Regions from separate parts of the Sphingobium sp. PAMC28499 genome, predicted to be linked through region 1. Evidence: riboswitches for the same ligand, from Rfam matches in the RefSeq annotation. Region 1 holds a riboswitch; each other region holds the start of a gene.
The links. Region 1 has a riboswitch for cobalamin ahead of E5554_RS16825 (TonB-dependent receptor). Riboswitches for the same ligand answer to the same signal wherever they lie in the genome.

Region 1 (9,758 bases):
CCCGGCGCGCCCGCTTTTCGGTAAAGAGGACAAGGCCAGCCCCAACCATCGCGGTGCTGGCGAGGCCGGTCAGGAAATAGAGCCAGCGGGCAGCGATTTCGCCCCATTCTATGAAGTGCAGTCCGGCAAGGAAGGCCTGGGTTTCGCGAGCCGGGGAGCGCTTCACCAGAACGCGCAGCAACCGGCCGTCGGCGCCCGCGAAGTCCACGCGATCAGGGAAACTGGCGATACGATCGTCGCGCTGTCGCCAGATCTCGACCGTGGCATTGGCACGATCGGGATGGCTCACATAGATGTTGACGGCCGCTCCGCCACCCCATGCGCGCTCGGCGCGTGCGACCATCGGCATCAGCGCAACCGTGGCCCGCGGCGATCCGGCGGGTGTATCCACGTCGATGTAGCGCGATTGCGCAGCCGCGGCCTGATAGGCTTTGACGTCGCCGCCGTTCAGCGTCGCGACGCCGGCGGGAATATAGGCGTAATAGATCAGGACGAGGCCGGTATAGGCCATCATCATGTGGAACTGCAGCGGCAGCACCGAGAGAAGGTTGTGCGCATCCATCCACGCCCGCTGGCGCGAGGCCCAGGGGCGGAAGGTGAAGAAATCGCGGAATATGCGCTTGTGAATGATGACGCCGCTGATCGATGCGGCCAGCATCGCAAGGCCCGCCGCGCCCACGATCAGGAAGCCGATGGGACTGGACTTGCGATCGATCCCCAGCGTGTAGTGATAGCGCATGAAGAAGAACCCGGCGTCCATGTCGCGCGGGATGCGGGCGCCGGTCTGCGGGTTCAGGCGATGGGTGGTGGCCTTGCCCGCGCCGTCGGTCCACACCAGCCGCAGCACCGGTTCGCGTGCAGTGGGGATGACGATACGCCATTGCCGGGCATCCGGAGCGATGCGGGTGAGATAATCCCGTCCCATCGCTACGGCTCGTCCCCGGTCGATAGCCACCGGAGAGCGCAGTTCGGGCGTCGTCCAGAGGTTGATCTCCGTATAGAATACCGCCAGCGATCCGGTCAGCAGGACGCCGAACAGAACCCAGCCGAACAGCAGCCCACACCATGTATGGAACCAGCCCATGGACTGGCGCAGGCTATCCTTCATCTGGCGACCCCCAGTATCAGAGCGAAGGGGAGGGCCGTGCCCACCAGCAGTTCGCCCCAGATCCGCGTGACGCTGCGCACCGCAAAGGCGCGAAGAATCACCGTCACGAACAGCATGAAGGCGAGGCAGGTAGCAAGGATGTTGGCGTCAACCGCATCCATCGGCAGCAGGCGTACCGCCGCGCAGATCCATGCATAGCACAGACCATAGGCACCGATGGTCGATGCCAGCACGCGCGGCGCGATGGCGCGCCAGCCCGGCTCCTGCCTCGCCGGCACGATCAGAACCGCTGTTCGAACGTCACCGCGACGCTGCGCGGCTCACCCAGCACCCACTGCGAGGTGGAATAGCTGTTCTGGACGTAGATCCGGTCGAAGACATTGCGCAGGTTGAGCGTCACGCTCGTCTTCTCTCCAAGGTCGTAGCGCGCCGAGGCGTCGACGAGCGTATAGGCCGGAATGCGACGGGTATTGGCGGCATCCGAATAGCGCTTGCCGACATGGCGCAGGCCGGTGTCGAGGTGCAGCGGTTGCACCGGCCGCCAAGAAAGCCACAGATTGGCTGCCTTTTCGGCAACGCCGATCGGCATGTTGCCGCTGCGGCTGACAAGCTCCGTGCCGACAAGTTCGTCGAAGTCGTCATATTGCGCGTTCAGGATCGTGCCGTTGGCCAGGATGCTGAAGGACTTGGTCACGGCCAGTCCGAACGATGCCTCGACGCCGTAGGACGATTGCTGGCCGACCTGCACAGACACCGTGGGATCATTGGCGGAGCGCGTCAGGATCTTCGTCTTGACGATGCGATAGCCCGACAGGGTGAACTCGCCGCGGCCGTCCAGGAAGGTCGCCTTGGCGCCCGCTTCCCATTGCCGCCCGGTCGATACATCGAAGCTGGTCTGTGCCAGCGTAGCGGTGAGGAACGCCGTCACCGGGTCCGCTGCCGCCGAATATTGCGCGTAAAGCGAGATCGTGTCCGTGGGATTATAGACCAGTCCCGCGCGCCAACTGGTGCTGGGATAGCGCGCGGTGTAGTCGGCGGTCGGATCGAGCGCATCGTGGCGCTCGGTCTTCGGGCGATCGTAGCGCAGGCCCGTCACCAGCGACAGTCGATCCGTCAGCGAGAGGCGGCTTTCGCCAAACAGCGCCCATTGCTGCACATCTGTCTTATACTTGTACCGGGTGCCGAAGGCGCCATCCAGAAACGTGCCGGGCGCGTAGTCGTAGGGATCCACCAGATCGGAGCGGGAATTGGGCGAACTGTCGGTACGCAGCAGCGATCCGCTGTTATACTCTCCGCCCAGGCTTAGGCGGTGGTTCATGCCCAGCAATGTGTGGTCGAACACAGCGTTGAAGCGGTCGCCCCACTGCTTGGTCTTGTAGAAGATTTCCAGATAGCTCGACCGGCGGATCTGATCGCCGGACCAGGCATAGCCCTCCGCATTGCGCCAGTGCTTGAAACCGGTGAGATAGTAGGCGACGTTGGTGATCGCCACGCCGTCCGCCGGCGTCCATTCCGCCTTGGCTTGGGTCCAGGCGTCGTCGAAGCGCAACGAGCGGTCGGCGATATTGTAGTTCTTCTTGCGGATATCGCGGACCAGCTTGCCATCACGCAGCGGCGTGCCGTACCAGATCGTCGGATCTAGATCGGCGCGATCATGCGTCAGGGTCAGCACCAGATCGTCACTGGCCTGGTAGCGCAGCGCGGCCGACAGGGCGAGACTACGGGAGCGTCCGCGCTCCATCCAGCCGTCCGACCGGTTGTAGCTGAGATCCACGCGGTAGGAGAGCTTGTCCCCGATCGGCCCGCCGATCCCGCCGGCCGCTGCATATGTATCGAAAGAGCCGCCGCTGAGGCGTAGTTCACCTTCGAACTCTTCGGTGTTGGGCTTCTTGCGCACAACGTTGATCGCGCCGCCGATGCCGCCTTCGCCGTACAGTACGGAAGCAGCGCCGCGCAGCACCTCGATGCGCTCGGCCATCCAGGGATCAGCGGGGAAGGTCTGCGTGGTCGTCGTATAGACCCGCATGCCGTCATAGAGCTGCATCACCGAGGTGTAGCCGGTGAACCCGCGTGAACTCAGGGAATAGCCGAATGCCGAGGAGTTGTTGATCAGGCCCGGCGCGCGCGCCGCCGCCGCAACGACCGTGCGGTCACCAAGACTGCGGATCATCTCCTTGGTGATGACATCGACGCTCGCGGGCGTCTGCATCGGCGTCAGGCCAAGGCGGCTGGAGGCATCGGCCTGCTGGCCAAGTTGCAGGACGCCGGCCTTGCGCGCCGTGACGACGATATTTTCCGTGCCATCGGGCGCGGGCTCGGCGGTCTCCTGAGCATGCGTTGCGGTGACACTCGCCGCCAGTGCGCAACATGATGCGCCGGAACGGATTAGGCCGGAAAGAAGCGATCGTGTATTCATGTGTAACCCCCGTTGCGTTTTCCAGTCGAACAGACAGGTTCCCGCGCAGGAGGACGTCCCCTCGCACGGGCGCAGCGGTGGAGACCGGGCGCAAACGAGCGACCGGCGGAACCCACCGTTGCGGCCTGGCCGCAAGTTCGTCGCTCAGACGGAGTACACCGTGCCGCGGCCATCCCCTGGACCAAGGCAAGAGCGACCGGACGCTGGCAGGTCTCCTGGCTCACGGGTCATCGCACGATGCACGGCCTTCCCAGGCCTCGCAGGAGTTAGCGTCCGGCCCAGTGGCTGCGACAGGCATCCTTGGCCTGCCGAGATATGCATCGCGCTATCCGCTTACAGTTGCAGGGACAGCCTCGGCTTCAGGGGCAGTACCTCTCCACCGCGTTCCCTTTTAAGCCTCTTTCGAAGCACCAACGCGATCTTGTCCCCCGGTAGGGGACGGGCTGGGAACTATGGGCTATCGAACAGGATAGCAAGAAATTCGTAGAACGTGGAATTTGGTCATGCCTGGACGGCCGGTATGCGGCTGTCCCTGACGCTCAGGTGCTGAACACACCGCCCCGTTAGCAGTCATGAACAAGCGGCACATGAGTTGTTGCGAACGATTATCAATGCACGTAATGCGTCGGCAGATAGCGATGCTCAACAACGCCGCCGCCCTTACGCGCCTGCTCCTGCAAGAGCGCACGTCGCTCCTGCGACTTGTCGAAAGCATATTGCGCGATCGGCCGGCAGCGGAAGACGTCACGCAAAGCCTCTGGTTCAAGGTGCAGCGTATTGAGGATGATCCGCCAATCCTGAACAAGCGGGCCTATCTGTTCAGGCTGGCAGCCAATCTGGCGAAGGATCGCATCAGGGCGGACGGCAGATATGCTGCCCTGTTCCACGCCGCCGATACGCTCCCCGAGGAAGTCCCGGCCGACATGGTTGGAGCCGATACCGAACTGTCCGATCGCCAGCGTCTGGCCGTGACGATGGCCGCGATCGACGAACTCCCCGCGCGAACCAGAGAAATCTTCATCCTGCGCAAATTTGACGAACTTACTCTGGACGACATTGCGCATCGGATCGGGATTTCCCGCAGCATGGTCGTCCGACATCTCCAGCAGGCCTTGCGACATTGCATGACCCGATTAGGGGAAAGCGAATGAGGCGATTTGTTGGCTTGCGGAGTGTCCGGATGCCGCTTTCGAACGTCAATGATTATGGAGAGTGTGAAATTTCCATGGTTGAGACGGGAGAAGCGATCGGAATGCATTATGGGCGCTGACGAGGATGCCCCGGATCCGATCGAGGATGCCGCGACGCGCTGGGCGATCGAACAGGATGCCGGCCTGAGCGATGATGGCATTGCGGCCCTGGAACAATGGCTGGGCAGCGATCCGCGTCACCCACCGGCCTTTGAAATGGCCCGTGCGGCGTGGCGCTTCATGGGGCATCCGGCCATTCGTTCGGAAGTGACGCAGCGCAGGCTTAGCGAGCCGCCAATGCCAGGCTATCCGCCGGTCGGCCGACCGGAAGGCAAAAGAAAATGGATTGCGCCCGCCGTCGCGGCCAGCGTCGCCCTTCTTGTCGCGGGCGCGATCGGGGACTGGCCGACGGCGCTGCGGTCCGATGCGATGACGGCGACGGGCGAACAGCGCACCATGACCCTTGCCGATGGATCGCAGGTCCAGCTCAATACCGACAGCGCCATATCCATCGATTACCAGCCGGATCGCCGGATCGTGCATGTGCTGAAAGGCGAAGCCGCCTTTTCGGTGGCGCGCGATCCCCGGCGCCCATTCTCGGTCGAAGCGAAAGGCGGATCGGCCACGGCGCTGGGCACGCGGTTCATCGTCGATCGTCATGCCGACAGGACGCGGGTTACCGTTACCCTGCACAGCGTTCGCGTGGCAGCGCCGGGCGCCGGGGGCTCCATCGCGATCTTGAAGGAAGGCCAGTCCGTCAGATATGACAGGAACGGCGTTGGTTCCGTTCGCACTGTCGATGCAAATGCGGTCTCCGCCTGGACCCGCAAACGGCTTGTCTTCGTGGACCAGCCGCTGCGAGCCGTGGTGGCGGAGCTCAATCGCTATCATCCGGGATATATCGGCATCATCGGCACCGATCTGGGCAACCGGCGCGTCAGCGGGATTTTCCGCACCGACAATCCCGTCGCCGCGCTCGACACACTCCAGGCATCCTTGAAGTTGGCCTCCATCCGTCTCACCGACCGGGTGATTTTCATTCACGGCTGAACCCACAAAAAAATTCGGCTCCCCGGTTCTCACTTCGAGATTTGAGACGTCATGTTCTTGAAGGCGCTTCGCATTAGCGAATTGCCATTCATATAAGATGCCTGAATTTTGGGGGTTAACACGTGAAGATTGTAGAGGCCGGCAAGGCTGCTGTGGCGGGATTTCGCACTGTCATTCCGGCGACGTTGCTCGCGACGACCGCGCTGGGCGCCGGGATCGTCATGCCAACGAGCGCCTATGCCCAGGAGCGCAGCTATAATGTGCCCGCCGGGCCGCTGGCCGTTGCACTCAACCGCCTTGGCGAGGCGGCCGATATCGAAATCATCTATGATGCAGACCTGACGAACGGCATCGCCAGTCCGGGCCTTCAGGGCAGCTATGGCCCGGCCGAGGCGCTATCGCGCCTGCTGGTCGGAACAGGCCTCACCTTCCGGCAGAGTGGCGCGCGCTCCTATACGCTCGAAAGAGCGCCCAGGTCTGCTGAGGGGGCGGTCCAGCTGGGACCGGTGAGGGTCGAGGGCGCAACTGCAACCATGACGGCCAACGGCACCGATGGCGCGGACCTTGCCCTGACGATGACCGAGGGGACGAAGTCCCTTGCCGGGCAATATGCACAGGTCGGCGGCAAGTCGGCGCAGCGGCTGCGCGACATCCCCCGCAGCGTCACGGTGCTGACCGCGCAGGAGATCGAGGACAAGGATATCACCACCGTGACCGCCGCGCTCGATCAGGTGACGGGCATCTACGTGGCCTCCTATAATGCCCGTACCCCCGTATTCTATTCGCGCGGCTTTCTGATGCAGAACCTGACGATAGACGGCGGCAGCCCCATGCGCATGCATGACGGCCTGCAATCGATCATCAACGGCGTCGGCCTGCCCAATCTGCTCGCCTATGACCATGTCGAGGTGATGCGCGGTGCGGATGGGCTCTATTCGGGAAACGGGGATGCCAGCGGCACGGTCAACCTTGTGCGCAAGCGCCCGACGACCAAGCGCCAGATCAAGTTCGCAGCCTATGCGGGAAGCTGGGACAATTACCGCGCAGAGCTTGACGTGGGCGGGCCGCTCAATGCTTCGGGCACATTGCGGGCGCGCGTGGTGGCGGGCTGGCAGGACGCGGATTCCTATTTCACCGGCGCCTATACCAAGGACAAGTTCGGCTATGGCATCATTGAATGGGACGCAGGCGCGCATACAACGCTGTCGGCGGGCCTGAGCTATGACGATCTGAATACGCAGAAATATGAACGCACATTGGCATGGCGTTCGGGCAGTCTCGGCACGCCGGAGAATCTGCCGATCCTGTCGAAGCGGGATTCCTGGATGCCCGAATGGTCCTATGACAAGGCGCAGACCCTGCAATATTTCGCCAAGGCCAGCCACGATTTCAGCCCCGACTGGAACCTGACCGTCAACCTCACCCGCAGCGAAGTCGATTCCGACGAGCTTTATGGCTATTATGGCATCGGCATCAATTCCGATGCGGCAGTCCCCAGCGGCTTCTTCATGCGCTGGATGTCGCACGGCTATTCCAACCAGACGATGGCGGACGCCAATTTGAAGGGCAAGTTTACCCTGTTCGGCCGGCAGCACGACGTTGCCGTCGGCGCGAACTGGTCGCGCAGCGACGCCAATTCGACCAACCCGATTGGCAGTATCGCCGGCGTGACGGTTGACGATTACCTGACCTATTATCGCTACACCAAGCCGACTGCGGCCGAAATATCGACCTGGAGCGGCTATGGTGAATGGGGCAGCGTCTATGGCGAAGACGGCTGGGTCACGAGCCGTTACGGCTTCTGGGGCACGCTGGGCATGCATATCGCCGATCCGGTCAAGGTGATTATCGGTGGGCGCTACAGCCGCAACGAGAATTTCCGGGGCCAGACGATCGGCAAGTTCGTGCCTTACGCGGCCGTCACCTATGAGGTCTCGCCCGACTGGACGACCTATGCCAGCTACTCCGAAATCTTCGAGCCGATGCAGAACATCGTGCCGATCGGCCAGTGGCACGAGGATGCCACCCAGATCAGCTTTTCGGACAAGCCGACCACCGGCCGCAACTTCGAGGGCGGCGTCAAGGGTGACCTCAACGGAGGTGCATTGCAGGCGGCCTTTTCGGTGTTCTACATCGAGAAGAACAACGTCTACGTGAATGATGAAACGCAGGGGCAGGTCGTCATCCCCGGCTATGGCACCACCTATATGCAGCGCGTGGCGAAGCTTCAGACCAGCAAGGGGTTCGACGCCGAACTGAAAGGCGCGCTGACGCAGAGCTGGCAGGTTTCCGCCGGATACACGTTCAACGTGACCAAGAACAAGGAAGACGACGAAGGCGGCCCGATCCTGCTCTGGGCACCCAAGCATTCGGCGCGGGTGTGGAGCACCTATCAGCTTCCTGATGCGCTGGAGGGGCTGCGCCTTGGTGCCGGCGTCCGCGTGTTCGGCAACTCGGACTTGCGCAAGGGCTATGCCGTGATCGGCGCCAGTGCCGATTACGAGATCAACCGGCATCTGACGCTGGGTGTCTACCTCGATAATCTGGCAAACAAGACGTACCGCGTCTCCACCAGCAGCGCGGCGACTTATGGCAATCCCCGCAACTTCATGGTGACGCTGCGCGGAACCTACTGAGCCGATGACCCGCGCGAAACCTCCGACATTCCCAGTCGAAGGTTTCGCGCGGGATATGGCGGCGAACGCCCCGCTCCAAAGGCCGCTTTGCTCGGTCAGGCAAGCCACGCGCGGGCATGGGCCGGGTCATGTTGCGAGAGAAAATGTGAAAATCCACAGCGGTCAAACGTCTAACTGACAGACGCTCTCCAAACGGTATTGAAAAGCAATCGCATGAAAGACGCATTCCGCCAGTCGATGGCCTGGCTGCACACCTGGGTTGGATTGGTGGCAGGCTGGCTGCTGTTCTTCGTCTTCGTGACCGGCACGGCGGGCTATTTCCAGCAGGAGATTAGCCGCTGGATGCAGCCCGAGCGGGTGGTCACGGTGGCGCCCGCCGAGGTCGATCGCACGATCCTGGCCGACCGGGCCATCGAACGATTGACCACAGTCGCACCGGTCGCCGCGAGTTGGCAGATCATCTTCCCCTACCGGCAACAGGGGGACCGCGACTGGCAGAATTTCTCCATCCGCTGGGAGGAAATGCCGAGCGGGACGCATGACTATGGCGCTAGCAGCAATGAGCGCCTTGACCCGGCCAGCGGCGCCGTCCTGCCGCCCGATCCCGAACCGCGAGAGACGGCGGGCGGCGTTGGCCTCTACCGCATGCACTATGCACTGCATTACCTGCCCTATGACTGGGCGATCCGGATCGTTGGCATAGCCACGATGCTGATGCTGCTGGCGATCGTCAGCGGGGTCATCACCCACAAGAAGATCTTCAAGGACTTCTTCACCTTCCGCCCCGGCAAGGGCCAGCGTTCCTGGCTGGACGCGCATAATGTGGTCAGCGTGATGGCGCTGCCCTTCTTCCTGATGATCACCTATAGCGGGCTGGTCTTCTTTCTCTTCGCCTACATGCCCGCCGGCAAGGACGTGATCTACGGCACCGACCCGGAAACGAGCGGGGCCTATTATGATGAACTGTACGAAGGCGGCGAGCATAAGCATGCGCCGATAGGCCGCCCGGCAGCACCGCTCGCGCCCATGATCGCACAGGCCGGCAAGGCGTGGGGCATGGACCAGATCGCCTGGATCACCGTCGAGCGGATGGAAGGCGAGGTGTCGGCAGTGGAAATCACCCACGTCCCGATGGGCCTTGGGCGCAATGATGCGGCAACCATGCGGTTCAACGCCGACACCGGCCAGCGCCTGCCCGATGAGCCGGCCTCCAGCGGCGCGCCGGGCGTGACACAGAGCGTGCTATTCAACCTGCATGAAGGCCTCTACGCCGATCTCTGGGGGCGCTGGGCCTATTTTGCGTCTGGCCTGCTTGGCTGCGCGATGGTCGGTACGGGACTGGTGCTGTGGTCGGTCAA
Region 2 (9,758 bases), 2.3 Mb from region 1:
CCATGGCGTCACGCGCGCTGTCGGGCAGAGCGGCCAAGGCAGCGCGATAGACATCAAGCGACAGGCTGACCTCGCCCGGCCGATCCAGCGACGCCCGGTCATTGGTGACGCTGCCGGTCATCAGCCGCATCAGCGCAGCGCCATCGCGCGGGGCGTCGCCGATCGCATAGTCGGCCTCGCCCAATTGGCGCAGGATCGCGGCGGCGCTGGCCGGCGTGTCGAGGCCGACGCCATTGCCGATCCGCCCGTCGCGATTGGGATAATTGGCCAGCACTAGCGCGACCCGGCGCTCCGCCGGCGCAGTGCGGCGCAGCGCCGCCCAGTTGCACGCCAGATCGGCGACGAAGGCGACCCGGTCGGGTGCCACGCGCGGCACGACGATGCCGCACTGGGTGCGTTCATCGAACCGCTCGGCCGCCTTGAAGGCTACGGCGCGGGTGAAGAGGCGCCCGTCCACTTCGGGCAGGGCGACATTCATCGCCAGGTCGCGCGGACCAAGACCACGGGCGGACCCGCGCCAGCTGCCTTCCTCGACCCCGGCAAAGGCGGTCTGCAGGATCGGGCAGTCGGCCTGTTCCAAGATGCCCGGCACGCGCGGTTCGGACGACGACGAGGCGGCAAAGCTGGTCGCATTGACGATGATGTCGGGCGCGATGTCGGCCAGCAGCCCGCCGAGCCAGTCGCGCACGAACGGCTCGCGTAGCGCGCGGACATGCACGGCGGCGACATTGAAGCCGCGCGCGCCAAGCGCCGCGACCATCGCCTCGACCGCGCTCAGCGTGCCGGCCACCACCAGCGCGCGATAGAAGATCAGCAGCGCCACCGGCCGCCCCTCGACCCAGGTTGCGCGCAATTCGGCCACGCCCGGCCGGTCATGGCCAGGCAGATAGAGGCCCGCGTCGGCAATCGGCAGCGGATGGTCGGGTTCGCCGACATCCGCGCCGGTCAGCCGAGCGGCGCAGCGCAGGAAGGAGAGCGCATTGGCGGTGCCGCCCTGACGCAGATAGTCACGCAACTGTTCGCGCATCGCCGCGGGCACGGTGGAGGCCAGATCCAGCGCCGGGTCGCCCTCCCGCCCGTCGGCGATCGCGGCGAAGGCGATGCCCCGCTCGCGCGCGAACTGCGCAATCTCGTCCACGCCATAAGGCCAGTAGCTCTTGCCGCCGAGCAGGATGACGCAGACGAAGCGCGCCTTGGCGATCACCTTCTCGACATAGAGATCGACCGAATAGGGATGTTTGAGCTGCAGCAGATTGGCCAGCCGCACGCTCGGCGCGTCATCGGGCAGGCGCGCGGCAGCGGCGGCGAAACAGGCCAGATCGCTGTCCGCCACGGTCAGGATGACGATGTCGCCGGGCGGCTGATCGAGGTCGATCGCCTCCTCGCCGTCGCTGATCGTTCCCGGCGTGGCGGACAGGAGATGCATCAGCCGAGCACGGCCTGGATGTCGGCCTCGATCGCGGCGCGGTCCAGCCCCTTCTGGCCGATCACCACCAGCTGGGTCCGGCGCGCCTCCCCCGCCTGCCAGGGGCGGTCGAAGAAATGCTGGATGCGCGGGCCGACCGCCTGCACCACCAGACGCATCGGCTTGCCGGCAACCGCGACCATGCCCTTGACGCGCAGCACGTCATGGGCGGCGATCAGCGCGGATAGCGCCTGCACCAACGTGTCGGGATCGGCCACCGCATCGCCGCTGACGACGAAGCTGTCGAAATCATCATGGTCATGATCCTCGCCCTCCGCCTCATGGTGCGAGGGGCGGGCGTCGAGATCATCCTCGGCCGCTGCGACGATGCCCAGCAGCGCGCCGATATCGACCGCACCATGGGCGGCGCGGACGATCTTCACGCCGGGCCGCGTCTCGGCATCGACCTGCGCCTCGACAGCGGCCAGCGTGTCGGCATCGACCAGGTCGCTCTTGTTCAGCACCACCATGTCGGCGCAGGCGAGCTGATCCTCGAACAATTCCTCCAGCGGGCTGTCATGGTCCAGATTGGGGTCGGCGGCGCGCGCCGCGGCGAGCGCCGCCTCGTCGGTGGCGAAGCGACCGGCGGCGACCGCATCGGCGTCGATCAGCGCGACGACGCCGTCCACCGTGGCGCGGGTGCGGATGTCGGGCCACTGGAACGCCTTGACCAGCGGCTTGGGCAGGGCCAGCCCCGAGGTTTCGATGATGATATGGTCGGGCGGGCTCGGCCGGTCGAGCAGGGCGGTCATGGTCGGCAGGAAATCGTCGGCCACGGTGCAGCAGATGCAACCATTGGCCAGTTCGACAATATCCTCTTCAGGACAGGCGGCGTCGTTGCAGCCCTTCACCAGTTCGCCGTCGACGCCGACATCGCCAAATTCATTGATGATGAGGGCGAGGCGGCGCCCCTTCGCATTTTCCAGCAGATGGCGGATCAGCGTGGTCTTGCCCGCGCCCAGAAAGCCGGTGATGACGGTGGTCGGAATCTTGGCAGATGCAGTGTTGGCCATGACAAATACTCGCGCGCCGGAGCAACCGGGGCGGGAGCGAACCGGGCGCGCACGCACGGCCGGCCGGCATCGCGGACGGGCGCTTGTTCGCCCGCAGATGCGTGACCGCGCGGCTCCAGCCGCCAACCTGTCGCTCAGACGGAACACCGTGCCCCGGCCATCCCCTGGACCAAAGCAAGAGCGACCTAAACGCTGGCAGGTCTCCTGGCTTGCGGGTCATAGCGGGAGGAACGGCCTTCCCAGGCCTCGCAGGATTTAGCGTCCGGCCCAGTGGCTGCTGATCCCGCATCGGGGACAGCTTTGTTCATCACGCTCGCCGCTCACAGTTGCAGGGACAGCTGCGGACTTGGATGCCATGGCATCCGCACCGCCTTCCCATTTTAAGCCCCCGTGGGGGCACCGGCGCGATCATGTCGGGACGATGCGAAGCGCCGTCCCTGGGCCGGTTCCTAGTCGCTTTGGGCAGCGGTGACAATCCAGCCATCGGCGATGGCGAGCGGCCAGAGCGCGATGCGCTGACCGACACAGGGGCCGCCGACACAGACACCATCGTCGCGGCGGAAAATGGCGCCGTGCCAGCTGCATCTGATATGGCTACCATCGGGGGTCAGATAATCGTCCAACTGCTGCGCCAGCGGCAGGCCGGCATGGGGGCATTGGTCGACAAAGCCGGCGACCTGATCGCCATCCCGCACGGCAAATCCATGAAAGCGGCCGGCGCGCATCTGCAGCACGAAATTGCGCGCCTTGCCGTCGGCAATCTCGTCGATCGGGCAGAGGCGCACGCCGGCCGGCGTCGCGAACAGGTGCTTGTCAGTGTCACTCATGCATCGGCGTCGGGCTGGCGATCGGGGTGCGCGGCGGCAAAGGCGGGGAGCGCGCATGCCGCCGCGTCCACGGCGCACAGCCGCGGAAAGGGCGTCAGGTCGACGCCGAAGCGCCGGGCATTGTAGAGTTGGGGCACGATATGGCAGTCGGCGAAGCTGGGCGCGTCGCCGAAGGCATGGGTGCCACCATGGCGCGCGACCAATGTTTCGAGCGCGGCCAGCCCCTCGCCGGTCCAGCGGGCGATCCAGGCGCGGACCTGATCCTCATCGGCGCCGAAATCCTGCCGCAGCGCCTGCAACACGCGCAGATTGCCGAGCGGATGAATATCGCAGGCGATGATGCCGGCCATGGCTCGGACGATCGCCGCCTCGTCCGGATCGGCGGGCAGCAAGGGCGGCTGGGGCCAGCGGGCCTCGATCCATTCCAATATCGCGCCGCTCTGCGTCAGCACGCTGTCGCCATCCACCAGTGCGGGCACCAGCCCCTGCGGCGCGATCGCCCGATAGTCGGGCGCGCGCTGCGCACCGCTGCGCAGGTCATGAGTGACCTGTGCATAGTCGACGCCCTTCAAGGCCAGCGCGATCCGCACGCGATAGCTCGCGCTCGATCGCCAATAGCCATGGAGGGTAAGGTCGCTCATCGCGCCGGCACGACCATCGCGCGGCATTCGCCAAAGCCGATCGACACATGGCCGGGGGCGGACGCGGTGGCGCGCAATGTCACCTCGTCGCCATCCTCCAGGAAGCAGCGTGTCTCGCCCGACGGCAGCTCGATCGGCTCGCGCCCGCCACTGCTGATCTCCATCAGGCTGCCATAGCCATCGCGCGTCGGGGCGGAGATGGTGCCGCTGCCCAGCAGGTCGCCGGGCATCAGGTTGCAGCCATTGGACGCATGATGGGTGACGATCTGGCTGACGGTCCAGTACATGTTGCTCGCCGGCCCCTGGCTCAGCCGCATCGGCGGCTGGCCTGCGTCGCGCATCGCCTGGGTGGAGAGATAGACTTCCAAGGTCAGCGCCAGCGCGCCATGGGCCTGGTCATCGGCATCACTGAGGTAAGGCAGCGGCGCCGGGTCGCCTTCGGGCCGGGGCGGCTGGGCGATGCGGAAGGGCGCCAGCGCCTCGGGCGTCACCACCCAAGGCGAAATGGTCGAATGGAAATTCTTGGCCAGAAACGGCCCGAGCGGCTGATACTCCCACGCCTGAAAATCGCGCGCCGACCAGTCGTTGAGCAGGCAGAAACCGGCGACATGATCGGCCGCCTCGCTGATGGGGATCGGGCTGCCCAGATCATTGCCGGCGCCGATCCACACGCCCAGTTCCAGCTCATAATCGAGCCGGGCGGTCGGACCCACCACCGGCACCTCGGCCTCGGGCGGCTTGCGCTGGCCGCGCGGGCGGACCAGTGGATCGCCCGACGGGCGGATCGAGGATGCCCGGCCATGATAGCCGATCGGCACATATTTATAATTGGGCAGCAGCGGATTGTCGGGCCGGAACTGGCGACCGATATTGTTGGCGTGATGGATGCCGACATAGAAGTCGCTATAGTCGCCGATCCGCGCCGGCAGGTGCAGCGTGCAGTCCGCGGCCCGGTGCAGCAGCGGCTCGACCGCCGGGCGATGGGCCGGGTCCGACAGCAGCGCGCTGATCCGGCGGCGCAGGGCGATGCGCTCCGCCACCGGCAGCGCCATCAGCCCATTGAGCTGCCCTTCCAGCAGCGGTGCGCAATCGATCAGCCCGGCGCCGACACAGGCAGCCAGGTCCAATATCGCGTCGCCGATAGCGGCACCGGCGCGCGGCGAAGCGCCTGCGGACGAGAACAGGCCATAGGGCAGATTCTGGATCGGGAAGTCGCCATGATCCTGCGCGCTCGCAACCCAACTGGTGCAAGCGGGGTCATGGGTCTCGTCTATGTGCCAATAGCTCATGGGGTCTCGTTCATCGGGGGAAGCGGGGCCTTGCGGAAGCCGGACCAGCAATCATCATAATCGGGTTGCAGCAGCGGACTTTCCATCGCCCAGCGCGTCGGGCGCAGCACCATCCGGCTTTCGAACATGAAGGCCATGGTGTCGGCGATGCGCTGGGGCTGGAGGTCGGCGGCGATCGCCTTGTCATAGCTCGCCCGGTCGGGGCCATGGCCGGCCATGCCATTGTGCAGCGACGCGCCGCCAGGCGCGAAACCACCTGCCTTGGCATCATATTCGCCATGGATCAGGCCCATCAGCTCGCTCATCACATTGCGATGGAACCAGGGCGGCCGGAATGTGTCCTCCGCCACCATCCAGCGCGGCGGGAAGATGACGAAATCGATATTGGCGGTGCCCGGCGTCTCGCTGGGCGAGGTCAGCACCGTGAAAATCGACGGGTCGGGATGGTCGAAACTGACCGTGTTGATCGTGTTGAAGCGGGTGAGGTCATAGCGCAGCGGCGTCAAATTGCCGTGCCAGGCCACGACGTCGAACGGGCTATGGTCCAGCATGGTTATCCACAGCCGTCCCATGAATTTCTGTATCAGGGCAAATGGCCGCTCGACATCCTCGAATGCCGCGACCGGCGCCTCGAAATCGCGGGGGTTGGCCAGGCCATTGGCACCGATCGGCCCCAGATCGGGCAGGCGGAAGGGCGCGCCGTAATTTTCGCAGACATAGCCCCGCGCCGCGCCTTCGGTCAGTTCCACGCGGAAGCGCACCCCGCGCGGGATCAGCGCGATCTGCAGCGGCGCGACATCCATCACCCCCAATTCGGTGACGATACGCAGCGCGCCCTGCTGCGGCACGATCAGCATCTCGCCATCGGCGCAGACGAAGGCGCGGTCGACCATCGAGGCGGTCGCGGCATAGAGATGCACGGCGCAGCCCTGTCCCGCCGCGACATCGCCATTGCCGGCATAGCTGATGAGGCCATCGATGAAGTCGACATCGCCCTGCGGCAGCGGCAGCGGGTTCCAGCGCAGCCGGTTGGGCGATGGCAGCACTTCGTCGAACGGCGCGCTGCGCAGCAAGGCTGCAGCATCATAAGGCGCGAAGGGCGGATGCGATGCCGCCGGCCGCATGCGATAGAGCCAGCTGCGCCTGTTCTCCGACCGTGGCGCGGTGAAGGCGGTGCCGGACAATTGCTCGGCATAAAGGCCATAGGGCACGCGCTGGGGCGAATTGCGCCCCACCGGCAAAGCGCCGGCCACCGCCTCGCTCGAAAAATGATTGCCGAAGCCGCTCATCATCCGGGGCGGCGCGTCACTCATCGACGGTGATCACGCCGCGACGGATCTGGTCCAGCTCGATCGATTCATAAAGGGCCTGGAAATTGCCATTGCCAAAGCCCTCATTGCCCTTGCGCTGGATGATCTCGAAGAAGATCGGGCCGAACATCGTCTCGGTAAAGATCTGCAGCAAGATGCCCTCCTCGCCGACATTGCCGTCGATCAGAATGCGGTTGCGCTTCAGACGTTCCAGATCCTCGCCATGGCCCGGCACGCGCTGGTCGACCAGCTCATAATAGGTCTCGATCGTGTCCTGCAGCCGCACCCCACGCGCGCGCAGCCGCTCGACCGTGTCATAGATATTGGCGGTGGTGAGAGCGATATGCTGGATGCCCTCGCCATTATAGTCGCGGATGAACTCCTCGATCTGGCTCTTGTCGTCCTGGCTCTCGTTCAGGGGAATGCGGATCGCCTTGTCCGGGGCGATCATCGCCTGGCTGAACAGGCCGGTCGCCTTGCCCTTGATATCGAAATATTTCTGCTCCTCGAAGCCGAAGAGGGTGCGGTAAAATTCGCTCCACACCCGCATCTGGCCGCGCTTCACATTGTGGGTCAGATGGTCGAGCAGGTCGAGGCCGACATTGTTGCGCGCTTCGGCTTCCCGCCAGCCGGGGAACTCGGCCCAGTCGGCATAGGGATCGCCGCCATCGGGCATGAAATAGAGATAGGATCCGCCAATCCCCTGGATCACGGTGTCATTCTCGTCCGTCGGCTTGCCACCATGGTCGAGCGCCCAGCGCAGCGCGGCATCGGGATCGGCGACGCGAAAGGCCATGGCGCTGGCCGAGGGGCCATGTTCGCCACGAAAGGCAGCGACGCGTCCGGCATCGTCGCGATTGAGCATCAGGTTGATCCGCCCCTGCTTGTAGCGGGTGATATTCTTGGTCGGGTGTCGGTGGGTCGCGGTGAAGCCCAGCTGCTCGAACTGGGCGGCCATCTTCTCGGGCTCGGGCGAGGTGAATTCAACGAACTCGAAGCCGTTGAGGCCCAGCGGGTTGGCGGGATCGTTGGTCATGGCAGGGTCCTCAAGCGGAAGGCAGATGCGGCACAAGGCCGGCAACGAAGGCGGGGATGGTGTCGAGCCGCAGCCCGGCGATGTTGATGCGGCCATTGCCGGCCATGTAGATGCCATGGTCGGCCCGCATCGCGCCGACGGCGGCTGGCGTGACCGGCAGCATCGCGAACATGCCGCGCTGGCCGGCAATGGCGGCAAGCTGCGGATGGGCCGTCGCCAGCCCGGCGCGCAGCGCATTGATGCGGGTGCGCATCTGGTCCAGCTCGCTCGTCCATTGCGCGCGCATCGCCGGCCGTTCCAGGATGGTGCGCACGATCGCCGCGCCATGATCGGGCGGCATCGACCAAATGCCGCGCGCCAGCGCGACGATGTTGGAGAAGGCGAGCGCGGACAGCGCGGCATTGGCCCCCTGCACCCACAACGCACCCACCCGCTCGCGATAGAGGCCGAAATTCTTGTCGCAGCTATAGGCGACCAGCGCATCGGGCACGGCGGCCAGCATCTGCCGCGTGGCGGCGGCGTCCGCCTCCAGCCCGTCGCCCAGCCCCTGATAGGCGAGGTCGATGAACGGGAGCAGCCCGCGCGCCGCGCACAGATCGGCAATCGCTGCCCATTGATCGGCGCTGAAATCCACGCCGGTCGGATTATGGCAGCAGCCATGGAGCAACAGCACGTCGCCGGCCTGCGCAGCCGCCAGATCGGTCAGCATCGCATCGAAATCGACCGCGCCGGCGCCATCCAGGAAACGGTGCGGGGCCAGCGTCAGCCCGGCCTCGCGAAAGATCGGCGCATGATTGGGCCAGGTCGGATCGCCGATCCACACGGTGGCACCGGGCCGGGCGCGGGCGATGAGGTCCGCGCCGAGCCGCAGCGCGCCGGTGCCGCCCGGCGTCTGCACCCCGGCGATCCGGTCGGATCCCGCCAGCGGGCCAAAGACGATGGCGGCGAGCAGATCGACAAAGCCCGTGTCACCCTCCGGCCCGAGATAGGATTTGCTGCCCTGCTCGGCCAGCAGCACAGCTTCGGCCGCCTTCACCGCCCGCATCACCGGGGTCGCGCCCGCCTCGTCGCGATAGACCCCGACGCCCAGGTCAATCTTGTCGGCGCGCGGATCGGCGCGATACTGCGCGATCAGCCCCAGCAGCGCGTCGGGCGCCTGGCGGTCGAGCGCACCGAACAGGGAGCGGCCGGGCGCCGGGGCAAGAAGGGTCGTGTCTGTCATAGAACCTCAGTTGCGCGGGCACGGGCATAGGCCTGGGTGCCTCTTGTGTAGATGATGTCGGTGTCGGCGATCGCGTCGGTCGGGAAATCGGGCTGCCCTGCCAGCTCCGCATAAAGCGGAGCAAAGTCGGTCTCGACCGTCTGGCGCAGCAGATCCTCGAAACTGTCGATGACGAAATAGCTCTGCTGATAATCGTCGATGCGATAGCGGGTGCGCATCAGCCGCTTGAGGTCGAAGCCCAGGCGATTGGGCGAGGGGTCGTCGAGCGCGAAGACGGATTCGCCATAGGAGGAGACGATACCCGCGCCATAGAGGCGCAGCCCCTCGGGCCGGCGGATGAGGCCGAATTCGACCGTGTACCAGTAAAGCCGGGCCAGCCGCTCGATCGCGCCCAGATCGGCGGCGCGCAGGCCGCCCTGGCCATAGGCCTGCATATAGTCGGCGAAGACCGGGTTCGCGAGCAGCGGCACGTGGCCGAAGACATCGTGGAAAATGTCCGGCTCCTGCAGATAATTGATCTGGTCGGGGGTGCGGATGAAGCGGCCGGCGACAAAGCGGCGATTGGCCAGATGCTCGAAGAAGATCCGATCCGGCACCAGCCCCGGCACAGCCACCACCTGCCAGCCGGTCGCCCGCATCAGCCGATCGGACAGTTCCTCGAAATTGGGGATGCCGGGGCGGTTGATGCGCAATATGTCGAGCCCGGCCATGAACTCCGGCACCACCCGGTCGGGCAGCATGGCGGACTGACGCGCGAACAGCCTGTCCCACATCGCATGCTCAGCCGGGCTGTAGCGGTCCCACGCCTGCGGGATCGTCCAGTCGGCCGCAGCGCCTGCGGGCGGTTCAAGCTCCTCTACCATCACGCCAATCTCTCACAGACCGGGCGTAATTGCCTTTCAATCGGGCAGGATTTACAGGGGATTTTGGAAAACCAATTCACCGATCGGCGATA
Region 3 (9,758 bases), 1.3 Mb from region 1:
CCGGCGCGAGGTGCGGACGCAACCGATCCAGCGGCGCGGCATGCAGGCCAAGGCACGCGACATCCTGTATCGCCCAGCCCAGCCGCGCCGCCGCCAGCCCGAAGGTGGAGGGCGCGGGATGCGCGCACCATTCATGTGCCGCCAGATGGCGCGCGATGCTGCTCCCCGCGCCGAACCAGAAGGGGTCGCCCGACGCCAGCACCACCACCGGCCGCCCACGATGCGCCAGCAGCCGCGCAATCCCGTCCGCGAAGGGCACTGGCCATTCGACCATCAGCGCGCTAATCCCGCCCAGCAGCGCGAGGTGCCGGGCCGGCCCCATGACCAGGTCCGCCGCCGCCAGTGCCGCGCGGCTTGCCGCAGACAGGCCGTCCATCCCGTCCTCGCTGATGCCGACGATCGTCAACCAGGGGGGAGAATTCATGTCATCCATGCCCAACATCCTGCTGCTGGGCGGCACGACGGAGGCAAGCGCGCTGGCGGCCTTGCTGGCGGCGCGCGGCATCCGTGCGACCTTCAGCTATGCCGGACGCACGGCCAGCCCGCGGGCACAACCCCTGCCCGTGCGGGTCGGCGGCTTTGGCGGGGTGGCGGGACTGGTCGCGCATCTGCGCACGGAAGGCATCACCCATCTGGTCGACGCCACCCATCCCTTTGCAGCGACGATGAGCGCCCATGCGGTGGCGGCCGCGCATGGGGCGGGGATCGCCCATGCCGCGCTGACCCGTGTCCCCTGGACGCCCGTCGCCGGCGATCGCTGGCACGCGGTGCCGGACATGGCAGCGGCGGTGGCGGCGCTCGACGGGCCGCCTCAGCGGATCATGCTGGCCCTGGGGCGCATGCATGTGGAGGACTTCGCCGCCCAGCCCCAGCATCATTATCTGCTGCGCTTCGTAGATGTGCCGGACGCAGTGCCGCCCCTGCCCGATCATGCCCTGATCGTGGATCGCGGCCCGTTCACGGTGGCGGACGACACAAGCCTGCTGCGCGATCATCGCATCGACCTGATCGTCGCCAAGAATGCCGGTGGCACGGGCGCAGCCGCCAAGCTGGACGCCGCGCGCGCGCTGGGCCTGCGCGTGCTGATGATCGACCGGCCGCCGCTGCCCGAGCGGCAGGAGTTCCATCGGCCCGAGGATGTGCTCGACTGGATCGCTCATCCCGCCGCCTCGTCGGGGATGCCGCGCGGCGTATAGAGGATCGGCCCGCGCGCCCGCTCGATGATGCGGGTCCGGCTCGACCCGACGATCACCATGGTGCGCATGTCCGCCATGTCCGCCCGCGCCTGCCCCAGCGGCACGATATGCAATGTCTCCTGCGCGGTGGTCACGGCGCGGGCGAAGAGGATCGGGCGTGCATCGCCACAAAGTTCCCGCAACAGCGCCAGCGTGCGCACGAACCCTTCCGGCCGGGACGCCGAGCGAGGATTGTAGAAGGCCATGGCGAAATCCGCCTCCGCCGCCAGTCGCAGCCGCTTTTCGATCAGGGACCAGGGCTTGAGATTGTCCGACAGGTTGATCGCACAGAAATCATGGCCGAGCGGCGCGCCCGCACGCGCAGCAGCAGCCAGCATCGCGGTGATGCCGGGCAGCACGCGAATGTCGATGTCGCGCCAGGGAGCGGGGCCGGCCTCCAGCGCCTCGAACAGCGCGGATGCCATGGCAAAGACGCCCGGATCGCCCGAGGAGACGACGACGACCCGACGACCCTGCGCCGCCAGGTCCAGCGCATGGGCCGCCCGATCCAGTTCCACCCGATTGTCCGAAGGATGCAACATCAGCCCCGCACGCGGCGCGACCCGCGCGACATAGGGGATATAGCCCACCACGTCAGTCGCGGCAGCCAGCGCGGCGTCGACCTCCGGCGTCACCAGCGCTTCGTCCCCTGGCCCAAGCCCCGCGATCGCGATCCAGCCCCCCTCTCCCGCCGCAAGACTCATGGCCGACGCCCCTGACCGTGGATCAGCAGGATCGAGAAATAGGGCGTGACCCTGTCGACATCGGCCAGCCGGGTCACGCGCTGTTCCGGCATGGCGGCATGTTCGACCAGCCATGCTTGATCGCTGCGCCCGGCCGCCGCCACCGCGCGGCGCAGCTTGGCGAGGTGGCGGCCGATCTTCATCACCACCAGCGCGTCGGTATCGCGGATGCGGCGGACCAGTTCCTCTTCCGGCAGGGTTGCCATCGCCACGGTCAGCACATCGTCACCCCAGGTGATCGGCAGGCCGGTCGCATTCCACGCCCCCGACATGCCCATGATGCCGGGGACCACTTCGACCGGGACCAGCCCCGACAGCCGACTGTGCAAATGCATGAAGGAGCCGTAGAAAAAGGGATCGCCCTCGCACAAGACGACCACATCCTCGCCCGCCTCCGCGATCGCCAGCAGCCGGCCAGTGCAGTCGGCATAGAAGGCGGCTAAACAATCATTGTAGCGCGGATCGGTGAGCGGAATTTCGGTCGTCACCGGATATTCCATCGCCAGTTCGATCGCATCGTCCCGCAACATGCCCTGCGCGATGCGGCGCGCCTGCCCCGGCCGGCCAGCCTTGCGGAAATAGGCGACATGCCGCCCGCTCCGCACCAGCCGGTCGGCGCGCACGCTCAGCAAGTCCTGCGCGCCGGGGCCGAGGCCCACGCCATAGACGGTGCCGCTCATTCCGCGCGGCTCGCCAGCGCATTGATCGCCGCGACCGTAATCGCGCTGCCGCCCAACCGCCCGTCGACGACGCAGCAGGGCACGGGCTGCGCCGCCCATAAAGCGGCCTTGGATTCCGCCGCGCCGACGAAGCCGACCGGGCAGCCGATGATCGCTGCGGGACGCGGACAGGCCGGATCTTCCAGCATGTCGAGCAGGTGGAACAGCGCCGTGGGCGCATTGCCGATGGCAACCAGTGCCCCGGCAAGATGCGGCCGCCACAATTCCAGCGCGGCGGCGGATCGGGTATTGCCCATCGCCCGCGCCATGTCCGGCACGGCGGTGTCGTGCAGGGTGCAGAGCACGGCATTGTCGGCGGGCAGGCGCGCGCGCGTGACCCCTTCCGACACCATGCGCGCATCGCACAGCACCGGCGCCCCTGCGATCAGGGCCTGCCGCGCCGCCGCTGCAAAGCCCGGCGAAAAGCGGATATGGCCCGCAAGGTCCACCATGCCCGCGGCATGGATCATGCGCACTGCGACCGGTTCCTCCTCGGCAGCAAAGCGCCCGAGGTCGGCTTCGGCGCGGATGGTGGCGAAGGACTGGCGATAGATCGCCGCGCCGTCCCTCTCATAATCATGGGGCATCAACAGGCTCCGAAATGGGCAAGAAGGTCGGTGGCGGTGAGGTCAGGACGGACGGGCGCCGATCCTGCGCAGGCATGGAAGGCCAGGTCGTAGCGCCCGTCCCGCCCCGTCAGCACGATGTCGGCCGGAATCGAACTGGCGCAGCCCTTGGCGCAGCCGGAGACATGAAGGCGGCCCGCCACATGGGGTGCCAGTTGGCGGGCGAGGTCGCGGGTCGCCACGCTCGCCTGCGGGCAGGCAGGCGCGCCGGGGCAGGCCTCCACATGGATCAGCGGGTCGGCCGCGTCGGCGCACAGGCCTGGCAGTTGTCCTTCGGCCAGCAGCATGCGCCATGGGGTTAGCCGCATGGCCGGCGCGTCGAGAAGATGCCGCGCGTCGATCCGGCCGAAGGGAAGACCATAGGCCATGCCGCCATCCCATGCGCCGGGGACCAGTCGCGGGCGCGGCGACGCGGCCTCTGCCCTGCCCGTTGCCCAATCCGGCAGGGGCGCATCATGCCGGGCCATGCGCCCCGCGCGCGCGCCATCGCTCTCCACGAACCATCGGGCGAGTGCGAGCAGCGCATCCACTTCGCCGCCGCTATCCACCGGCACGCCTTGTGCCCGCCCCTCCGCACGTAAGATCAGGCCGCCATCGCGCGCCCGTTCGATGCGAAAATCCCCCGCTTCGCCGGGCAGGAGCGGCGCGGCGCCGGCATCGATCACGAAGCCCATCTTGCCCGGCAAGTCCGGCAATTCGTCCAGGCGATCAAGCAACTGGCTGGCGATGCGATGGCTGTCGTCGCCCGCCCGCCAGTCTGGCGCGACCATCATCATGCGCGCGCCCTCGCGCCGAGCATCGTGGTCGACCAGGCCAAGGTCGAGCAGCCGGTCGAGCAAGGGGCGCCAACTATCGTCGCGCACGCCGCGGATCTGGAGGTTAGCGCGCCGGGTCATGTCGATCAGGCCGTTGCCATGGGCGATCGCCGCTTCGCCCAGCGCCGCCAGGTCGTCGGCCGAAAGACGGCCGAGGCGCGGCTTCACGCGCACGATCAGCCCGTCGCCCGCCGCCATCGGGCGCCAGGCGTCGGGACACCAGCCCCGAACGGCCGGCCCGTGGGCTACCGCATGGTTCGCGGTCGCCCTATCCCTGCCCGCGCCGGTCTGGCTCACAGGCACATCCTCCGCGCGCCGGGACGCAACCAGGCGGGGCTTGCCGGCATCGCCGGTCGGCGCGAGGCGGCAGGCAGGCGCGACAGGCGCCCGACACCACGCGGCCGTGCAGCCCCAGCCACACGCTTCGCCGCCCAGACGGAAGAGAGACCGTGCCATGACCAATCCCTGGGTCAGGACAAGAGCGACCGAAACGCCGGCAGGTCTCCTGGCTCGCGGGTCGTTGCGGGATGCACGCCTTCCCGGACGCTCTGTCCAGTGGCTGCCCTCATGGGCTCGTGCATCGCGCTATCCGCTTACAGTTGCAGGGACAGCCACGGAATAAGGGGCCAGGCCCCCGCACCGCATTCCCGATTAAGTTCCTTGCGGAACACCGGCGTCAGTTATGCAATGCGCCAGTATGAACCGGCGCATCGATGATGCCCTAATCGAAACATCGGGCTTCGCCAAGACATGGAATGGGTATCGGCAGTCCCGCTGCCGGCTCGACGCCCAAGGCATACCGACGGAAGATGCCGAAACGGAAACCGGAAGCAAGGAAAGCGACGCGGCGTCGGATACCGAAAATTATGGCTGGGGCGGCAGGATTCGAACCTGCGCATGGCGGCATCAAAAGCCGCTGCCTTACCGCTTGGCGACGCCCCAGCAATGCGCCGATCCAAGTCAGCGCGGGACCGCCATATAGCGGCTGATGCACGAAAGAAAAGCCCTCCTGACGATGGACTTCGCCTTTCCCTTTCCTTCCCGCCCAACCCATCTTAGGGATCAACGCCACGCCCCCTCCCCTCCAGCCGGAAACCCGCACCGATGTCCGTCCAAACCCCCTCGCCCAGCCAGATCGCACCGGCCTCGCCGCTGTTCCTGCGCGAGGACGAAATCCGGCGCGGCATCGAGATGCTCTATTTCGGCTATTCCGCGCTCACCCGCTCGATCGACGAGGGGCTGGCGGCGCAGGGCCTGGGCCGCGCCCATCACCGCGCCCTTTATTTCATCTCGCGCCAGCCTGACCTGACGGTGAAGGATCTGTTGCGCCTGCTGGCGATCACCAAGCAATCGCTCGGCCGGGTGCTCAATGACCTGATCGAGCGCGGCTATATCGAGACCCGGCCCGGCAGCAGCGACCGGCGGCAGAAACTGCTGCGCCTCAGCGCCGCCGGCCGCGCACTGGAGGCCGAGCTTTTCCGCGCGCTGCGCGAGAAGATGGCGGCCGCCTATGCCCAGGCCGGACAGGGTTCCGTCACCGGTTTCTGGCGGGTGATGGAGGGTCTGATCCCCGATGCCGACCGGTCGATGGTGTTCGGCCTCAGCGGCGGCTGATCGCGAAACCACGCAACCTTATGGCCGCTGCCGCGCTTTTAGGAGCGTCGTGCGGAAAAGTGGGAACCGGTTTTCCGCTTGAAACGATGCGACAACAAGAGATTAGGCAGCGCCGCGTCAGATATGATGCGGCGCTGCCCAAGCCTTGCCAACGCAATGAGGAGACATCATGCGCGCACCCCTTCTGGCCATCACGGCCCTGTCCGCCCTGGGACTGAGCCTGTCCGCCTGTTCGGAAAAGGCATCGGACAATCTGGAAAATGCCGGCTCCGCGATCGGCAATGACGTCAGCAACGCCGTCGACGATGCCGGCGCCAAGATCGACAACGGCCTCGACCGCGCGGGCGCCGCGATCGACAATGGCGCGGACCGGATCGGCGCCGCGACCGACCGGGCGGCCGACGACGCCAAGCGCGAGGGCAAGGAAGCCAAGCAGGATGTCGGCGCCTCGCTGGAGCAGGCCGGCAAGGACCTGCGCAACGACAGCCATTGAGACGTGCCGGGCCTCCCCATGGGGAGGCCCGGCCTCGGGCCGCGAGGCTATATCCGGGCGGCCTGGACGCGACTGGAAGTGGCTATTTCCCTCTTCGTCATCCCGGCCCCTTCGACAGGCTCAGGACAGGCTTGATCCGGGATCGCTTCAGCGCTCCCCATCCGCCGTAGCCCAGAATGGGTTCTGACTTTCGTCAGGGTGACGGATGTGGAAATTGTCGGAATTCGACCACTTGCGGCCGCAAACGGAACGCCATAGATTTATCGAATGCGGACATTCCTAGCGATTGCAACACTCTTGCTTCTGCCGGCATGTGATGCTTGGCCGACCATTGTAGATAATCACGCTTCAAGGCCCATCTCTGTTCAATATCTTCATCAGGACTATGATTATTGGTCCGCGCCATTTCCCATCAGGGCTGGTCGAGCAATGCCGTTTGCTCAAGCGCACTGGATTCAGGAAATTAAGGGCATCAAAATTAAGGATGGCAGGCTCAATTATAGCTGGTCCAAAGTGGAAATTGATCGCCTCGCACTCGCATGTCCCAGTAGCGAAATAGCCAGAAGAGTGTCTTTCGCCGGTAATTGCTATCTGATCTATCTCGGAGACGGACGCTTAAAGGCGATGACAGCCCTGCCGGATGGCATAAAATATGAAGGGATCGGGAACGACAGCTAAGCGCGTTCCTCGAAAGATAGCCGACTGTCCCCTTCCCACCCAACTCCGTCACCCCAGCGAAGGCTGGGGTATCAGGCGGCAGCAGAAAGAGGCCAGCCGTCTAGCGCTATCCGTTTATGCCGCGTGCGCCGGCCTGAGATGCCAGCCTTCGCTGGCATGACGGGACAAGGGCCAGTCCGCACCCCGCCCCTCCCGGCATTCGTCCGCGCTGCCTAGAACACCACGTTGCGCACGAAGCGCAGCAGGTCCGTTCCGCGATTGACGAAGACATAGGGGCGGTCGCTGCTGAAGATGAGGAAGTCGCCCGCCGCGATCGTGCGCGTGCCGGCATCCATCTCGACCGTCAGCACCCCTTCCACCACATAGAGCATCTCGTGCCAGTTGGCGGCGTCCGCCTCGGCCGGGTAGCGGTCGCCCGGCGCCAGCGACCAGGTCCATAGCTCCGCCTCGCGCGCGGCCGGCACGGTGCCGAGCAGGGTCGCGCGGCTATGCGCATCCTCGCCCTGCCAGGCGAGGGTATCGATCCGGCTATTATCCGGCATGTCGGGCGCGCGCACGACGTGCGAGAAGCTGACGTCCAGCGCCTGCGCCAGCCGGTCGAGCGTCGACAGGCTGACATTGGCCTCGCCGCTCTCGATCCCCACCAGCATGCGTCGGCTGACCCCGGCCGCGCTGGCCAGCGCATCCTGGCTCAGCCCCTTGGCGGCGCGCAGGCGGCGGATATTGCCCGCGACATGGGAAAGAACGTCCGGGCGCGGGACTTCGACTTGACTGTGCAATATATTGCTCATAACGCGATGTGCATTATGTTGCACAATGCCGCCCTCGACAAGAGCCCTGCGCCCCGGCTGATGATCGGCCGTCCCGAACTCGCGCTGATCGGGATCACCGTGCTGTGGGGCGCGACATTCCTGATCGTGCATCATGCCATGCAGCAGAGCGGGCCGCTCTTCTTCGTGGGGATGCGCTTCGGCACGGCGGCGCTGCTCGCGCTGCCGCTCGCCTGGCCGGTGTTGCGCGGCCTGACGGCGCGCGAACTGCTGGCCGGGTCGATGATCGGCCTTGGCATCTTCTGCGGCTACACGCTCCAGACCTGGGCGCTGCAGACCATATCCAGCAGCACATCCGCCTTCATCACCGCCGCCTATGTGCCGCTGGTGCCGATCCTCCAATGGGCGATATTGCGGCGGCGGCCGCGCTGGACCAGCTGGGTCGGCGTCGCGCTGGCCTTTGCCGGCCTGATCCTGATCGCCGCCCCGCGCGAAGGGCTGTCGCTGGGCAAGGGCGAGGCGCTGACGCTCATCAGCACGCTGGCGATCGCGCTGGAAATCATCTTCATCAGCCTGTGGGCCGGCAAGGTCGACATTGCCCGCGTCACGCTGGTGCAACTGGCGGTCACGTCGCTGCTCGCCTTCGGCCTGATGGCGCCGATGGGTGAGGCGATCCCGCCCTTTTCCTGGACGGTGATCCTGTCGGCCTGTGGCCTGGGCGCTATGACGGCGCTGATCCAGTTCGTGATGAACTGGGCGCAGCGCACCGTATCGCCGACCCGCGCGACCCTCATCTATGCCGGCGAGCCAGTCTGGGCCGGGATATTGGGCCGGATCGCGGGCGACCGCCAGCCCGCCACGGCGCTGGCCGGCGCGCTGCTGATCATCGCCGCCGTGATCGTGAGCGAACTGAAGTTCGAGCGCCGGGGCAAGGACTGATCCCTTCCCCCGGCCACGCTTCGATCAGGCCCGCTTGAAGACCGGCGCGCGCTTTTCGAAGAAGGCCATGAACGCCTCCTGCGCTTCGGGCGAGGCCAGCGCTTCGCGGAACAGGCGCGCCTCCTCCGCGATCCGGGCCTGCAAGGCGGCGGGATCGCCCTTCATCAGCCGGCGCGTCGCCATCAGCGCCTGGGGCGGCTTGGCCATCAGCGCCGCCGCCTTGGCGCGGGCATGGTCGAGCAGCGCGTCCCCTGTCACGATCGCCGTCACGAAACCGGCGCGATCCGCCCCTTCCGCATCCATCGGCTCGCCCAGCATCAGCATCGCCGCCGCCCTGGCATGCCCCATGATCGCGGGCGCGAGCAGGCTGGAGCCGGCCTCCGGCACGATGCCCAGATTGACGAAGGGCATGACGAAGCGCGCGTCGGGCGCGGCATAGACCAGGTCGCAATGGAACAGCATCGTCGTGCCAACGCCCACGGCCAGCCCCTGCACCGCCGCGACGATCGGCTTGTCGAAGGCGGCAATCGCGCTGATGAAATCGAAGGCGGCGGCCCCGCCCTCCGGACCGGCCATGAAGTCCTTGAGGTCATTACCGGCGCAAAAGGCGTCGCCCCGCCCCGCGAACAGCACCACGCCAATCTCCGGCCGGCTCGACGCATCGGCCAGCGCGGCGATCATCGCACGATACATCGGCCCGGTCAGTGCATTCTTCTTGTCGGGCCGGTCGATATGGATTTCGAGCACGCCGTTCGTCTCGATGATGGCGATATGGTCGCTCACGCAAATTCTCTCCCGATACTCTGTGCCAAGGCTGTTGGCCCAGAGGATGGGGCGGCGTCTATCCTTTTCCAAGCCCCTTCCCTATGCCCGGAAACATGATGACTCGCCTGCGCCTGATCCTCGATCCCTTCCTCGTCCTGCTGCTCTGCACCGTTGCCCTAGCGTCGGTCCTGCCCGCCCGCGGCCAGGGCGCCCATGTCGCATCCATCGTTGCGGATGCCGGCATCGTGCTGCTTTTTTTTCCTGCATGGGGCAAAATTGTCGCGCGAGGCGATCTGGGGCGGTGCCAAGGCGTGGCAACTCCATCTCGCGACTCTGGGCACGACGTTCCTCTTCTTCCCGC

Region 2: linked by a shared signal. The riboswitch ahead of cobW (cobalamin biosynthesis protein CobW) and the one ahead of E5554_RS16825 (TonB-dependent receptor) in region 1 are both predicted to bind cobalamin.
Region 3: linked by a shared signal. The riboswitch ahead of E5554_RS10695 (cobalamin biosynthesis protein CobG) and the one ahead of E5554_RS16825 (TonB-dependent receptor) in region 1 are both predicted to bind cobalamin.

Annotation. Positions count from the first base shown of each region.
Region 1 is NZ_CP039248.1:3,513,812-3,523,569, reverse strand. Features, by position in the region: gene E5554_RS16835 (PepSY-associated TM helix domain-containing protein) at 1-1,108, opposite strand, end outside; gene E5554_RS16830 (hypothetical protein) at 1,105-1,386, opposite strand; gene E5554_RS16825 (TonB-dependent receptor) at 1,389-3,524, opposite strand; cobalamin riboswitch at 3,712-3,954, opposite strand; gene E5554_RS16820 (RNA polymerase sigma factor) at 4,097-4,675, shown strand; gene E5554_RS16815 (FecR family protein) at 4,697-5,764, shown strand; gene E5554_RS16810 (TonB-dependent receptor) at 5,887-8,400, shown strand; gene E5554_RS16805 (PepSY-associated TM helix domain-containing protein) at 8,614-9,758, shown strand, end outside.
Region 2 is NZ_CP039248.1:957,911-967,668, reverse strand. Features, by position in the region: gene cobN (cobaltochelatase subunit CobN) at 1-1,426, opposite strand, end outside; gene cobW (cobalamin biosynthesis protein CobW) at 1,426-2,478, opposite strand; cobalamin riboswitch at 2,655-2,897, opposite strand; gene E5554_RS04620 (Rieske (2Fe-2S) protein) at 2,928-3,305, opposite strand; gene maiA (maleylacetoacetate isomerase) at 3,302-3,946, opposite strand; gene fahA (fumarylacetoacetase) at 3,943-5,235, opposite strand; gene hmgA (homogentisate 1,2-dioxygenase) at 5,232-6,548, opposite strand; gene hppD (4-hydroxyphenylpyruvate dioxygenase) at 6,541-7,581, opposite strand; gene E5554_RS04595 (amino acid aminotransferase) at 7,592-8,803, opposite strand; gene phhA (phenylalanine 4-monooxygenase) at 8,800-9,666, opposite strand.
Region 3 is NZ_CP039248.1:2,193,218-2,202,975, reverse strand. Features, by position in the region: gene cbiE (precorrin-6y C5,15-methyltransferase (decarboxylating) subunit CbiE) at 1-433, opposite strand, end outside; gene E5554_RS10715 (cobalt-precorrin-6A reductase) at 432-1,196, shown strand; gene cobJ (precorrin-3B C(17)-methyltransferase) at 1,157-1,939, opposite strand; gene cobI (precorrin-2 C(20)-methyltransferase) at 1,936-2,658, opposite strand; gene E5554_RS10700 (precorrin-8X methylmutase) at 2,655-3,284, opposite strand; gene E5554_RS10695 (cobalamin biosynthesis protein CobG) at 3,284-4,336, opposite strand; cobalamin riboswitch at 4,616-4,828, opposite strand; tRNA gene E5554_RS10690 (tRNA-Gln) at 5,006-5,080, opposite strand; gene E5554_RS10685 (MarR family transcriptional regulator) at 5,243-5,752, shown strand; gene E5554_RS10680 (hypothetical protein) at 5,922-6,245, shown strand; gene E5554_RS10675 (hypothetical protein) at 6,513-6,923, shown strand; gene E5554_RS10670 (XRE family transcriptional regulator) at 7,136-7,702, opposite strand; gene E5554_RS10665 (DMT family transporter) at 7,730-8,632, shown strand; gene E5554_RS10660 (enoyl-CoA hydratase) at 8,657-9,415, opposite strand; partial or broken gene E5554_RS10655 (bile acid:sodium symporter family protein) at 9,514-9,758, shown strand, end outside.